DNA from 3 places in the Allobosea sp. 05T422_2 genome. Region 1 is predicted to be linked to each of the others. Evidence: predicted binding sites of a transcription regulator. Region 1 holds the regulator's gene; each other region holds the start of a gene.
What was found. Region 1 encodes LexA, which represses DNA repair genes until DNA is damaged. Its sites were predicted from a motif close to TGTTCNNNNTGTGTTCNG; they were not measured.

Region 1 (6,652 bases):
TCTTCGGTCGAGAAGATCTCCTGGTCGCCATGGCTCCAGCCCAGCCGGAGGAGGTAGTTGCGCAGGGCCACCGGCAGATAGCCCATGGAGCGATAGGCATCGACACCGAGCGCACCATGGCGCTTGGAGAGCTTCGCGCCGTCCGCCCCATGGATCAGCGGGATATGCGACATGCTCGGCACGCGCCAGCCCATCGCCTGGTAGATCTGGGTCTGGCGGGCGGCGTTGGTGAGATGGTCGTCGCCACGGATGACATGGGTCACGGCCATGTCATGGTCGTCCACGACGACAGCGAGCATATAGGTCGGGTTGCCGTCGGAACGCAGCAGCACGAGGTCGTCGAGATTCTCGTTCTGCCAGACGACGCGGCCCTGCACCTCGTCCTCGACCACCGTCTCTCCGGTCTGCGGCGCGCGCAGGCGGATGACCGGCTTCACGCCGGCCGGCGCGGTTGCCGGATCGCGATCGCGCCAGCGTCCGTCATAGCGCATGGGACGGCCCTCGGCGCGCGCCTTCTCGCGCATCTCCTCGAGTTCCTGCGGTGTCGCATAGCAATAATAGGCCTTGCCGGCGGCGAGCATCTGCTCGGCGACCTCGCGGTGCCGGGCCGCACGGGCGAACTGGTAGACGGTCTCGCCGTCCCAATCGAGGCCAAGCCAGGACAGGCCGTCGAGAATCGCCGCGATGGCCGGCTCGGTCGAGCGTTCGCGGTCGGTGTCCTCGATGCGCAGCAGCATCTTGCCGCCATGGCGACGGGCATAGAGCCAGTTGAACAGCGCGGTACGCGCGCCGCCGATATGCAGGAATCCGGTTGGAGACGGCGCGAAGCGCGTAACGACCGCATCACTCATGAAAGGCAGGCTCCGGCAGGACGGGAAATGAGGCCGACAGAGCGGCAGAGGAACAAGACGTCGAAGGGACATGACAACCGACGCCGCCCCTGTAACATGCTGATGGGGCCGACGTTAAGCGCAAGATCGCATCTGGTTGGCTGACCGAGGGACGGCCTATGCGCGAGGCGCCGCCAGACCCGAGCCGGCTGCGCGGCGCGCGTGTTCGCGCCGTACCATTCCGCATTCCCGAGATATGGTTTCAGGACGCTGCCATTCGGTTGTTTCTCGCCGAATGGCGCGCGCGCTTCCTGGGCGCCATCGCGATCGAGGCCGGACGAAGAAGGCTGTTTCTCTGGCTGCCGGTGCTGATGGGAGCCGGCATTCTGCTCTATTTCGCGGCTGATCGCGAGCCATCCTTCTGGGTCCCGCTCTCCGGCTTTGGCGTCTCCGCTGCGATGGCAGCGCTGTCGCGCGCCCGACGCCCGGTCATGCTCGCTTGCGTCGGCCTTGCTGCCATCTTCGCCGGCTTTGGTGCCGCGGCCTGGCGCACGGCGACAATCGCAGCACCGATGCTCGATCGAATGCGCGTGGGACAACTCACCGGCTTTGTCGAATCGGTCGAGGCGCGCGACGCCGGCGCGCGCCTCGTGATCCTGGTGACCAGCATTGCCGGGGTGGAGCCTGAACGCCTGCCACGGCGGGTTCGGGTCAACGTCAAAGGTGGTTCGGTTTCGCCGGGCGATCACATCGCTGCCGTCGCGCGCCTCCTGCCGCCGCCCGGTCCAGTGCGACCAGGTGGCTACGACTTCGGGCGCGACGCCTTCTTCCGAGGGCTTGGTGCAGTCGGGACCATCCCCGGAAAGATCACGCTCGCCCCACCACCCTTGCAGCCACCGCTCGAGCTTCAGATACCCGCGACGGTCGACCGGGCGCGCAATGCCCTGACGGAGCGCATCGCCGGGATCGGGGGAGGGCAGGCTGGCGCGATGGCGGCGTCGCTGGTTACTGGCAAGCGCGGCCTCATCACGGAGGCGACCAATATCGACCTCCGCGCGGCCGGAATCTATCATATCATCTCGATCTCGGGCCTTCACATGGTGCTGGCCTCCGCCACGATCTTCGGCCTGGTCCGTGGCCTGCTGGCGCTATCGCAAACGCTGGCATTGCGCTGGCCCATAAAGAAACTCGCCGCCCTGGCCGCGATGCTCGGCGCCACGGCTTATTGCATCTTCTCGGGAGCCGAGGTCGCGACGGTGCGCTCGCTGATCATGACATTGGTCATGCTCGGTGCGATTCTCGTCGATCGCCCGGCGCTCAGCATGCGCAATCTGGCTCTCGCTGCGATGATCGTTCTGCTGCGCGAGCCTGACGCGCTGCTTGGTCCAAGCTTCCAGATGTCCTTTGGCGCTGTCGCGGCGCTGATCGCCTTTGCCGAGCGCTGGGAGGATCGCGGCCACTCCGAGGCGCCGGCGAACCTGCCTTGGCCGCTACGGCCGATCTGGATCGCGGTGGTCGGGCTCACGGTCACGACCGTGCTGGCGACGGTCGCAACCGCACCGTTCGGTGCCTATCACTTCCAGACCTTCAACCCCTTCGGTCTGCTCGGCAATGCGCTCGCCTTGCCCTTCGTTTCCCTGATCGTCATGCCTGCCGCTGTCTTCGGCGTGCTCGCCTATCCCTTCGGCCTGGATTGGCCGGCTTGGGCGCTCATGGGAGTCGCTTCGGACTATGTGCTGCAATCCGCGCGCTGGGTTGCGGGATTCGACCACTCCGCGGTGATCATTCCTGCATTCGGGGCCGCGGCGCTCGCATGCTTTGCCGCCGCGCTTCTCTGGATCACGCTCTGGACGACACCGCTGCGCTTCCTGGCCGTCGCCCCCCTGATCGCGGGACTGCTCGTGGCAGCGAAGCCCGACAGGCCCGACATCCTGATCGAACGCGATGGTTCCGGGATCCTGGTCCGCGGGGGCGATGGTCGCATGATCCTGGCGGGGCAACCGAGCCGCTTCGTGCTGCAGCAATGGCTGAACGCAGATGGCGATAATCGCCGGACTGACGACAACAGCCTGCGGGAAGGCGCGACCTGCGACACGTTGGGTTGTGTCGTCCGCAGCAAGGATGGACGAAGCGTTGCCTTTGCACGTGATCGCCTGGCCATCGTCGAGGACTGTCGGCGCGCCGATCTCGTCATCACGCCGATTCCGTGGAACGCTCCGTGCGCAGCACGACTGATCGACCGCAGGGCATTGTCGCGCGATGGCGCGACCGCCCTTGTCGGCAACAAGGGCGGCTGGCGCGCCCATCTATCAGAGCAGGATGGTGTCGATCGTCCCTGGAGCCGCAAGCGGGAGCGGCCTGCAAGCACGCCGGCTTTGCCGCTGGCGGCTGTCGAAGAACACGAGCCGCTTCAGTAGCGCCGCATCAGGTTGACCAGGCGGCCCTGAATCTTGACGCGGTCCGGTCCCAGCACCCTTGTCTCATAGGCGGGATTGGCAGCCTCGAGCGCGATCGAGGAGCCGCGCTTGCGCAGTCGCTTCAGCGTTGCTTCCTCGTCATCGATCAGAGCCACGACGATATCCCCGGTATTGGCCGTGTCCTGACGCTTGATCACCACCGTATCGCCGTCGAGAATGCCGGCTTCCACCATCGAGTCGCCGCGAACCTCGAGGGCAAAATGTTCACCGGGGCCAAGCATGTCGYCAGGCAGTGCCACGGTATGGCTGCGGCTCTGGATGGCGGAAATCGGTGTACCGGCGGCAATCCGCCCCATGACCGGAATCGCAACCGTGGAGCGCACATCTTCGTCCGGGGGCGGTGCGATCGGCCGGACCTTGCCAAGCCCCCCTTGGACGACGGAGGGGCTGAACCGTCCGCGCGTCGCCTGAGGGCCGCCGGCCCCTTCGGGCAGCTTTATGATCTCCAGCGCTCGGGCTCGATTGGGAAGGCGGCGAATGAACCCGCGCTCCTCCAGCGCCATGATCAGGCGATGGATACCGGACTTGGAGCGCAGATCGAGCGCGTCCTTCATCTCGTCGAAGGAGGGGGGCACCCCTGTCTCGCGCAGGCGTTCCTGGATGAAACGAAGCAGTTCGAACTGTTTGCGTGTCAGCATGGTTCCCGCCGGCGCTCTTTGTATGGAATCGAAACAAAGCACGAACACCATACAGGTTCGCGTTGTGTTCCGCAAGCGCGCTCAGCGTAGGCGGATGATCCGGCAGTTGTCGCCTTTGTTTGCCGGCGCAGCAAACGATTCGCGAATGAGTAGCGCGTCGMCGCGGGCAAGAGTGGCCAGCATCGATGAATCCTGCTTGGCGAAGGGCGTTGCCAGCCATCCTTCCGGAGTGAGCGTCAGTTCCGACCTCATATAGTCCCGCCGCTCATCATTTGCCGGCAAATTTCTTCCGACGATTGCAGGCTCACTCAGATCGCGCTCCGGTTCCGGTACGCCCAGGAGGGTCCTGAGCAGGGGCACGACGAAGAGATGCCCGCAGACGATGGACGAGACGGGGTTTCCGGGTAGGCCGAGCGCGACCATGCGGCCGAGGCGGCCCATCATCATCGGCTTGCCCGGCCGCATGGCGATCTTCCAGAAGCCGYGCGCCATGCCTTGACCGATCAACGCTGCCTGGACGAGATCGTGCTCACCTACCGAGGCTCCTCCGAGGGTGATCAGCACATCGGCATCGGCCTTCCGTGCCTGGCCAATCTTGTCGGCGAGATCGGCATGATCATCGCGGGCAATCCCGAGATCGAGCGCCGTGCCGCCGGCCTGCTCGACCAGCGCGGCGAGCGCAAAACTGTTGGACGCGACGATCTGGTCGGGTCCAACCGGCTCGCCGGGCTGGACCAGTTCGTCGCCGGTCGCGAGGATCGCGACCAGTGGCTTGCGACGCACCGTGAGCATGGGGTGGCCCATGGCTGCCGCGAGGCCGAGGCTCGCACTGTCGAGCCGGCTGCCGGCGAGAAGCAACACCTCGCCCTCGCAGAAGTCCAATCCTGCCTGACGAACGAACTTGCCGCGCTCGGCGCCCTCGCGCACGCGGATCGTCGCAGTGCCGACGCCGTCCGCATTCTCCTGAATCAGGATCGTATCGGCGCCCTCCGGAATCGGAGCACCGGTGAAGATGCGAACAGCCTCATTGGAGCGGACCATCCCTGAGAAGGAACGACCGGCAGCCGATTCGCCGATGACACGCAATTCATTTGCCGGCGCAATATCATCTGCGCGAACGGCGTATCCGTCCATTGCGGAGTTGGCAAAGGGGGGCTGGGTCCGAAGCGCCTGCAGGTCGGCGGCGAGCACGCGCCCTACGCAATGTGCGAGTGGCAGGGTTTCTGATGGTGTCGGTGCCGGAACGCTGTCGATCAGCGCCTTCAGGGCGACGGGGACGGGCGTGAGGCTCATCGCGCAGTTTCCGGGAGATCGAAAGTGCCGGATTTTCCACCTGACTTGTGGACGAGCCTGATGCCTTCGATCCGCATCGCCCGGTCGACCGCCTTGACCATGTCGTAAACTGTGAGGCAGGCGACGCCGACAGCGGTCAACGCCTCCATCTCGACGCCGGTCTGTCCCTTCATCTTGACCTCAGCGCTCACGCGCACCCCGGGCAATGTCTCGTCCAGGGTGAGGTCGACGCTGATCTTGCTGATCAGCAGGGGGTGACAGAGCGGGATCAGTTCATGCGTGCGCTTAGCGGCCATGATTCCAGCCAGGCGCGCCGTGCCAAGTACGTCGCCTTTCTTGGCGTCGCCATCGCGCACGATCGCCAGAGTCCCGGGCTGCATGACGACACAGCCCTCGGCGACAGCGATGCGCGAGGTCTCCTCCTTGTCGCCGACATCGACCATATGGGCCTGGCCGCTGGCGTCGAGATGGCTGAGCTTGCTCATGCTGCGCTGCGCGCAGAACCGGTCAGGAGATCACGGGTGGCAGCGGCGACATCGTCCTGCCGCATCAGGCTCTCGCCGACGAGGAAGGTGTTGACGCCGGCGCGCTGCAACCGTGCGATGTCGGCATGGCTGAAGATGCCGCTCTCGCCAACGATGATGCGGTCCGCGGGGACGCGCGGAGCAAGTCTCTCGGTGACGGCGAGATCGACGGCAAAGCTGCGAAGGTCGCGATTGTTGATGCCGAGCAGGGGGCTGTCGAGCTCGAGGGCACGATCGAGCTCGGCTTCGTTGTGAACCTCGACCAGCACGTCGATGCCGAGTGACTTTGCCGTCTCGTTCAGCGCGCGGGCTGTCCCGTCATCGACACCGGCCATGATGATCAGGATACAGTCGGTGCCCCAGGCGCGAGCCTCGAAGACCTGATAGGGGTCATAGAGGAAATCCTTGCGCAGGGCGGGAAGGCCGCTTGCCGCGCGCGCCTGCTGCAGGAATTCCGGCTGTCCCTGGAAAGAGGGGGCATCGGTCAGTACGGACAGGCAGGCCGCGCCGCCATCGGCATAGGCGCGTGCCAGCGATGGCGGGTCGAAATCGGCGCGGATCAGCCCCTTGGACGGGCTGGCCTTCTTGATCTCGGCGATCAATGCAGGCTTGCCGGCCGCGTGTTTCGCGGCAAGCGCGGCCGTGAAGCCACGCACGGGGCCGGCAGCCAGGGCGCGCTGCTCGATCTCCGCCTGGGAAACCGCGGCCTTGGCTGCGGCGATCTCCTGACGCTTATAGGCCTCGATGCGGGCGAGGATGTCGCTCATGACGTCCTCACGCGTTCGAGCTGGCGATAAGTGCGGTCAGCGTCGCCTTGGCCTTGCCGCTGTCGATCGCCGAGGTCGCGCGGGCGAGGCCGTCGCGCAGATCACCGGCCTGACCGGCCACGA
Region 2 (4,208 bases), on a different contig from region 1:
TGACAGGGGTCGGCGGATATGCCTGCCGGTCACGAAACGCCGATACAGGTGCGCCGATCAGTGAGCATGCGAGCGGCAACGCTCTCGATGTCGGCGGGTTGCTGATGCAGGATGGCCGCGCCGTGGCATTCGCGGGTCAGGAGCCTCTGTCCCGCTCAATGCGCGACGCGGTGCAGAAGAGCGTCTGCCAACGGTTCGCCACCGTGCTCGGCCCGGGAGCCGACAGTTCCCACAAGGACCATCTTCATCTCGACATGCGCCAGCGCTCGCGAGGGTTTCGCATTTGCCAGTGGACGGTCGAATGAAGAGCAGTCCTGTTCTCCCCCCAGTCAGCATGCCAGACGCCGTCGGCGGYATGCCGATGGCGACGCGCTGGCGCCATGGCTGACGGTCAAGCCGGGTTCGCCTTCGCAGGCGGCGCGGGTGCCGCTTCACCGTCCGACCGCTCCCAGCCGAAGACGCTCCGGCCACCATACTCGGCGGAGCGCAGTCTCTCCTCCGTGACATACTCATCCAACGTCGGACCGGAGACGACGCGCTCCAGGCGCCGGCTTTCCCGGTCCAGACGTGCGATGGCAGCGAGCCTGTCGTCCTGACCGAGTTTCGCCCGATCGATGGCGGATTTCAGCACCGCGATCGTCTGGTCGTAGACCTTGGTGGGCACGGCGAACGGCTGTCTGTCCTTGCCGCCATGGGCGAGAGAGAAGCGCGCAGGATCGGCGAACCGGCACGGCGCGCCATGGATCACTTCCGCGACCATCGCAAGCGAACGGACCGTGCGGGCGCCGACGCCGGGCACGAGCAGCAATTCCGAGAAATCGGCGGGGGCGCTGTCGGCGGCTGCGGCGAGCGCACCATGGAGCCGTCGCGCAATCACGTCCTTGGGCCTGACCTCGTGATGTGCCGGCATGACGAGATGAGGTAGGGAAAGCTGCGCCGGCGACAGGACCGGCGGCGCCCGGTCGCGCTCCAGCGCCGCAAATTCCCTCACGATCCCCGACGGTCCGATGTCGCGCAGCAGATCGATCTGGCCGTTGCGGGAGAGGGCGGCGCGCCTGTCGGTCAGATTGATGATGCTGCCCTGGTTCTTGCCATCGATGGCGGCATGTGGCGCCTCGACGAAACTGCCCAGCCCTTCAGACTGCCAGTGATAGCGCCGGGCGAGGCCGCCATCGCCATTCATGCCCTGCTGCACCACGACCCAATGGCCGTCATTCCCGACGAAGAAGCCATGGAGATAGAGGTCGAAGCCGTCCTGCACGGCGGCACTGTCGACCTTGGCGACCAGCCGGCTCGCGGTGGCGAGCGCCTGTCCGTCGAACCCGACCCTCGCTCCAATCTGTTCGAGCTCGGCCGGTGTCTCGCGCGAATGGCGGCCCCGCCCGCCACAGACATGCAGGCCCAGCTCGCCCGACAGCGGAGCCAGCCCACGCTTGAGCGCGCCTATCACGCTGGTGGTGATACCCGACGAGTGCCAGTCCATTCCCATCACCGCCCCGAAGGACTGGAACCAGAATGGATGCGCCAACCGCCGCAGCAACTCGTCGCGGCCATAATGATGGATGATCGCCGCGCAGATGACCGCGCCGAGCTGCGTCATGCGCCGACCGAGCCAGGCGGGCACGCGGCCATGGTGGAGCGGAAGGTCGGCGCTGCCGGATCGCCGGGTCATGGCGAAGTCTCGCGAACGAAAGAGGAACGCCTGATATAGCCCGGCCTGTCCCCGCTTTCTACAGAAATTGATCCTCGTCGAGGCGGCTGGTCCTGTCGCTCCGTTGCGCCCGACCGCCGGTCGTCGCCGTGCACATCAAGATTCCGTTCAAATCCCGGCTATCTCGGCTGCAACCAACTTACCAATCCCCGGCAGGAAGCCGTCATCCTCTCCGATCGCTTCGCCCTGGGTGAAGACGGTCAGGATGAAGTCCTCGCCGCCAGGCAGGATGGCGCGCATCGTGTCGTGGCGGCGAAATTCGGCGCGTGCATCGCCCAGCCAGCGGGTCCGTCCGGCCTTGGACCAGATCCGCGAACCGTCCGGCAGGCCGCCGCCGAGATATCCGAGCAGTTGATAGGCGCCGCGGGCCCGGTCGGGACTTTCCTGGTCGCGAATGAGGTGGTCGCGCACCCGCTTCAGGCGAGCTTCCGGCAACAGCGAGGAGCCATAAAAGATCTCTGACATCAGACGCGCCATTGCGATCGGCGTCAGGCGGTTGTGGCCGATGGGAGAGAGATCGAGCCCGATTTTCTCGCGGCCGTAGCGCAAATCATCCATCAGCTTCTGGTCGAGATTGATGCCGACCAACTCGGACCAGCCCAAGCCGGCGAAGAAGCGGTTGATCTCCCGGCGGCGCTCGCACCAGTCGGCCAGGGCCTCCCCCTGCAGCAATGTGTCGCCGGTCGTGCCGGTGAGCAGGTCGATGATGTAGTTCGTTGCCGAATTGGACGACCAGAGGATCATGTCGCGCATCGCGCGGTCGAGTTCCTCATGCTCGGTCAACCGTCCCTCCGTGAGGGCCGCCTGCGCCGCGACGAGGTGAAAGACCTTGACCAAAGAGCATGGGTAGCTCCGCCAGTCGGCATGGCGGGCAGCTCCAACCGGTTTCTCACCAGCAGGCTGAGGGCGCAGCAGGACATAGGCGAACTGGTCCAGCGGGACACCACGTCCGGAATAGATCGAAGACGCATGGGCCTCGATGGCGCGGCCGATCCGCTGCAGTTCTGTATCGTCGCGAAAGAAGCTCATGATGTCCTCATGGCGCAGGCATCGGCCGCGCAGGAAAAGGTCAGCCCTTCGGGCGCAAGGCGGTGTCGACCCCCTCGCCGATCAGGGCGAAGGTCACACCGGTATAGATGATGGCGAGACCCGGGCAGGTCGCGATCCACCAGGCGTCGAACAGGAACTCGCGGCCGTCCGAGATCATCAGCCCCCATTCCGGTGTCGGCGGCTGGATGCCGAGGCCGAGGAAGCTGAGCGAGGTCACGGCCAGGATCGTCAGGACGACATCCGCCATTGCATAGACGATTGCCGGGGTCACGGCGTTGGGCAGGACATGCCTGGCAACGATGTGCCGGTCGGTACCGCCGAAACTGCGCGCTGCCTGCACGAATTCGAGTTCGCGCAGCACCAGCACCTCGCCACGGACAATGCGGGCAAACGAGATCCAGTTCACCAGCAGGAAGGCGAGATAGAGGTTGAATTCCCCGGGACCCAGCACGCCGACGATGGCGATCACCAGGACATGGAAGGGGAAGGCCCAGAAGATGTCGGTGATACGCATGATCACGGTATCGACGCGGCCACCGACATAGCCGGAGAGCGCACCGATCGCCGCGCCCAACATGGCCGGCGCCGCGACACAGATCAGTGCCACCCTCAGATCGACGAGACCGCCCGCCATGACCCGCGAGGCGACATCGCGCCCGAGATCGTCCGTGCCGAACCAGTGGCCGAGTGAGGGCGGCTGCAACGTATTGCCGTAGTCGATGAGGAAGGGATCATGCGGTGTCCAGACTTGCCCCAGCCCGACGAACAGGCTCAGCAGGGCGAGCATCACGAGGCCGATCAGCAGCGTCGGATTGAGGCGGCGCAGTCGCGTCATGGTTCAATCCAGCCTGATGCGCGGGTCGGCCAGCGCGTAGGCGATATCCGTCYCCAGGTTGATCAGGACCACGAGCACGGCAAAGACGATGGTCAGCCCCTGGATCATCGGGTAGTCGCGGGCGAATATCGATTCAACGAAGAGCGAGCCGAGCCCGGGCYGGGCGAAGACCGTTTCGATCACGACCGTGCCACCGATGATCCAGCTCGTATGTGCGCCGAGCACCGAGATCGAGCTGATCAGGGCATTCGGCAGGACGTGCACGCGCATCGTGCGGTTGGTGCCATTACCCTTGGCCCGGGCCGTCGTGACATAATCCGAGCCGAGCACGTTCAGGATGCCGCTGCGCAGGCTGCGGATCGTCAGCGATGCCGTCGCGAGGGCAATCACCAGGGCGGGAAGCGTCAGATGATGCAGCCGCGAAAGAAAGCCGTCCCCGTACCCGGAGGTGGGGAACAGTGGCACCCAGATCGCCAGCATGACGACAAGGACCAGCCCCAGCCAGAATGAGGGGATGGCGAGCAGGATGGTGAAGACGAGTTTGATCAGGACATCCACCGGCTTGTCCCGCTCGACCGCCGAGAGCAGGGCAAGAGGAACGGTGAGGATGAC
Region 3 (4,208 bases), on a different contig from region 1:
CCAGCCGTTCAGGCCCCAGTACCATTCCTTGAGATCGGCACCGAGCGTGGCGAGGTGCAGGGTCGGCAGGGTCTCGAGGATGTATTTCGGGAAACGCCAGGCGTTTGCGGCGAATTTCGCGAGATCGACCTCCGAGCCGATCGCGGAGAGGGTGACGCAGGCGATGAAGATGGCGGCGCCGAGCAGGGCCTGGCGGCGCTTTGCGCCCATCTCGCGCCGATAGAGATCGGCATGGCCGCGAATGGTGGGGTCGTTGCGATCGATCGTCAGGGTCATGTTGGTTCCGTCGCGGGGTTCGCCAGTCGCGGCGGGACGCCACTCCGTCATGGCCGGGATAAACCTGGCCATGACGGTCGGCGGGTAAGCGCTTACGAAGACTTCTTCTTGCGGAGCGCGTCGACGAACTTGTTCAGTTCGATGATCGGGTCGTAGGCCTTGTTGTCGACCGCGACGAGCGGGCCCTGCTTGCCTTCATAGATCTTGTCGAAGGCGACCTTGTCCTTGGTGGCGAGGTTGAGGACGGCGTCGCGGATCGAGGCCTTGAGCGGCTCCGGCAGGTCGGAAAGATAGGCCATCGGCGAGTTCACGATCTGCTCGGACTTGTAGATGATCCGGAAATCGTCGGCCTTGACCATGTTCTTGCGGGCCATGCGCTGCAGGTTGGATTCCTGCTCGTCGTTCCACCAGTTGGCGGCGATGTCGACGGTGCCCTGGCCGAGCGCGATGACCGCGTTCTCGTGGCTGCCGGTATAGACGACCTTGCCGAAGAAGGTCTCGGGCTCGATCTTCATGCCGTCGAGCACGAAGCGCGGCACATTGTTGCCAGAGGTGGAATTGGGATCGACGAGGCCGAGATTCTTGCCCTTCAGGTCCTCGACCTTCTGATAGGGCGAGTCCTTCTTCACGTAGAAGACGGAGTGGTAGCCCTTGGTGCCGTCGAGATTGGTCTCGATCGCGAAGGCATCGACCTTGGCGCCGGTCATGCGGGCGCGGGCGAAGGAGGCGGGGCCGTACATGCCGATATGGATGTTGCCGGCGCGCTGGCCTTCGATGATCGCGGCATAGTCGTTGGCGATGCGCAGCGTCACCTTGGTGCCGAGTTCCTTCGCGAGGTAGTTGACGAAGGGGGTGTAGCGCTCGACGACGCCAGACGCGTTCTCGGACGGGATGATGGCGAAGATCAGCTCCGGATACTTGGCTTTCCAGTCCTGCGCGAAGGCGGGAGCGGCGAGCGTCGCGGCCAGGCCGGCGGCGGCGAGCGTGAGGGTATGACGACGGGTCAGCATGGTTTGCTCCTGTTGAAGGCTGTTGGCGGTCTTTTCAGGTGTGAGCGGTCCTGGCCGGGCTTGAACTCGGCTCAGGCCGCGGTCTGCTTGGCGCGCTTGGCTTCGGCGATGGCGATGGCATCGAGCGCGTCGAGCGCCTCGGCGCCGGCATCCTTGGCCTCGATGCCGTAAAGTTCGGCCGCGATCTCGCGGGTCAGCGCCTGCGGCACGTCGTCGAACACGACCTTGCCTGCGGCCATGCCGATCAGTCGGTCGCAATATTTCGCCGCGATATCGAGATCATGCAGATTGCAGATCACGGTGATGCCGTCCTCGCGATTAATGCGGAAGAGCGCATCCATCACGACCTGGGTGTTGCGCGGATCGAGCGAAGCGATCGGCTCGTCGGCGAGAATGACCTTCGGCTCCTGGACCAGGGCGCGGGCGATCGCGACGCGCTGCTGCTGGCCGCCCGAGAGGGTCTCGGCGCGCTGGGCCAGAAGATGGCCCATGTCGAGACGCTCGAGTGCGGCGATGGCGCGGATCTTGTCGTCCGGCGAGAAGCTCTTCACCAGCGTCAGGAAGGCCGAGCGGTGATTGAGCCGGCCAAGCAGGACATTGGTCAGCACGTCGAGGCGGCCGACGAGATTGAACTGCTGGAAGATCATCGCGGTGTCGCGACGCCAGGCGCGCAGTTCGGGGCCCTTCAATGCGGTGACATCGCGCTCGTCGCTGATCAGGCGGCCGGAACTCGGCTCCGCCAAGCGGTTGATCATGCGCAGCAGGGTCGACTTGCCGGCGCCGGAGCGGCCGATGACGCCGACCATTTCGCCCTTCGGGATCGACAGCGAGACATTGTCCACGGCGGCTTTGCCGCTGAAGCGCTTGGTCAGGCCTTCGATACGCAGCATGAACGGTCTTCCCATCGAGGAGCGAGCATGGCGACATCCGGACATGGGCGAGGCGCAGTCCGGAGCTCATGCTCTCTTGCAGTGCGCAAACCGGTATCGGCGACAGATGACAGGGCCGTGACAGCAGGATCGGGGGCTATGGGGCGGGGCGTCACGGAGGCTGTTGACTCGTCTGAGGCGGCGGAGTCATAAAGAACAAAATAGGAACATTTGGAGTGCCAAGACGTGAGCGATCATGCCGTCGCCGCGCTGCGGCGAAGCATTGCCGGTTTGGAAAGCGTCTCCGTCTCGCTGGGCGGGGAGGCGAGCTTCAGCCTTGGCCACGCGGCGGCCGATGCGGCGCTGGGGCCGCTGCGCCGCCATGCCCTGCACGAGATCGTGGCTGCGGCGCATCAGGCTCCGGCGGCGACGGGCTTCGTCGCCGGGCTGATCGCGCGGCTGGAGCGGCGGCCGGTCGTCTGGCTGCGGCAGGATTCCGCCGGCGCGGAAGGGGGCGAACTCTATGCGCCGGGGCTTGCAGCGTTCGGGCTCGATCCCGACCGGGTGCTTGCGGTGCGGGGGCGCGATCCGCTTGCCGTGCTGAAGGCGGCGGGCGACGCCTTTCCGCGCGGCAATGACCCGCGCTCGGGTATCGGCGCGGTGGTGATCGAGCTCGAAGGTGCGCCGGCCTGCCTCGATCTCACGGCCAGCCGGCGTCTCGTCCTGGCGGCGCGGGATGCCGGCGCGACGGCTTTTCTCCTGCGGCTGGGAAGCAGTCCTGCTCCAAGCGCGGCGACGATCCGCTGGTCGGTTTCGGCGGCGCCTTCGGAGGGGCGGATGAGAGCGCATGGGCCGGGCCGGCCGAGTTTTGCGGTCACGGTGCTGCGCAACCGGCATGGGGCGACAGGGCAGTGGGTGATGGAGTGGGACAGTCATGCGTATAGCTTCCGCGAGCCGCTTCCTGTCGCTCTGGTTCCCGCGCCTGCCCATCGACCGGATCAGACGCAGCCAGGGCGCATCCGTTCGGGCAATATCGCAGAGGCCTGGCCCGCAGCCCGGCGGGCCAGCGGATGATCCTGGTCCTCTTGTTGTGGTGGGCAAGGCGAAGGGCGCCTTCCGGCTGACGAGCCTCGATGTCGAAGCCGAACGTCTCGGCCTTCATGCGACCATGGCGCTGGCCGATGCGCGGGCGATGATCCCGCGGCTGGTCGTGGTCGAGGAGGACAGGGCGGCCGATGCGGCCCTGCTCTACGCCGTTGCCGACTGGTGCGACCGCTATACACCGCTGGTCGCGCTCGATGGCGAGGATGGATTGCTGCTCGATATCTCGGGCTGCACCCATCTCTTTGGCGGCGAGGCCGCGCTTGGCCGCGACTGCCTGCTTCGGCTGAAACGACAGGGCTTTACGCTGCGCGCCGCCATTGCCGGGACGGCGCGCMCCGCCTGGGGTGTCGCGCGCTATGGGCGCGGCGGCATCGTGCCGCCGGACGGGGAGAGCGAGGCCCTGTGGCCCTTGCCGACCGCGGCGCTTGGACTGGAGGCGGCACGGCAGCACGGGCTCGCGCGCATGGGCCTCACCCATATCGCCGATCTGGAGACGCGGCCGCGCGCGCCGCTGGCCGCCCGTTTCGGCCGCGACCTGCTCGACAGGCTCGACCAGGCGCTTGGCCGCCTGCCGCAGGCGCTGTCCCCGCGACGACCGCTGCCGGACTGTATGGCGGAGCGGCGTTTTGCCGAGCCGCTGGCGCATGAGGCCGGTATCCGGGCCGCCCTGGCCGGCCTGGAGGAAAGTCTCGCCGGCATGCTGGAAGCGCGGGGCGAAGGCGCAAGACTGTTCGAGGCGAGCTTTTTCCGCAGTGACGGGGCCGTGCGCCGTCTCGGCATCGAGACCGGGATGCCGTTGCGCGATCCGGCTGCGCTCGACCGGCTCTTCGCCCTGAAGCTGGATGCCTTGGCGGACCCGCTCGATCCCGGCTTCGGCTTCGACCTGATCCGGCTCTCGGCCGGTGCGACCGAGCCTTTCGCCGTCGATCAGGGAACGCTCGCCGCCGGG

Region 2: the regulator LexA is predicted to act here: its motif matches at 1,684-1,701, upstream of AC1DJT_RS04470 (DUF763 domain-containing protein).
Region 3: the regulator LexA is predicted to act here: its motif matches at 2,368-2,385, upstream of AC1DJT_RS03480 (ImuA family protein).

Annotation. Positions count from the first base shown of each region.
Region 1 covers NZ_JBFTLD010000209.1:4,300-10,951, forward strand. Annotated here, with positions in the region: gene gltX (glutamate--tRNA ligase) at 1-851, opposite strand, end outside; gene AC1DJT_RS26845 (ComEC/Rec2 family competence protein) at 1,010-3,247, shown strand; gene lexA (transcriptional repressor LexA) at 3,241-3,945, opposite strand; gene AC1DJT_RS26855 (molybdopterin molybdotransferase MoeA) at 4,027-5,238, opposite strand; gene moaC (cyclic pyranopterin monophosphate synthase MoaC) at 5,235-5,723, opposite strand; gene trpC (indole-3-glycerol phosphate synthase TrpC) at 5,720-6,529, opposite strand; gene trpD (anthranilate phosphoribosyltransferase) at 6,537-6,652, opposite strand, start outside.
Region 2 covers NZ_JBFTLD010000013.1:39,549-43,756, forward strand. Annotated here, with positions in the region: gene AC1DJT_RS04465 (extensin-like domain-containing protein) at 1-305, shown strand, start outside; gene AC1DJT_RS04470 (DUF763 domain-containing protein) at 392-1,672, opposite strand; gene AC1DJT_RS04475 (serine hydrolase) at 1,820-2,740, opposite strand; gene AC1DJT_RS04480 (ABC transporter permease) at 2,781-3,596, opposite strand; gene AC1DJT_RS04485 (ABC transporter permease) at 3,600-4,208, opposite strand, start outside.
Region 3 covers NZ_JBFTLD010000010.1:11,246-15,453, forward strand. Annotated here, with positions in the region: gene phnE (phosphonate ABC transporter, permease protein PhnE) at 1-276, opposite strand, end outside; gene phnD (phosphonate ABC transporter substrate-binding protein) at 369-1,286, opposite strand; gene phnC (phosphonate ABC transporter ATP-binding protein) at 1,358-2,176, opposite strand; gene AC1DJT_RS03480 (ImuA family protein) at 2,402-3,229, shown strand; gene AC1DJT_RS03485 (Y-family DNA polymerase) at 3,249-4,208, shown strand, end outside.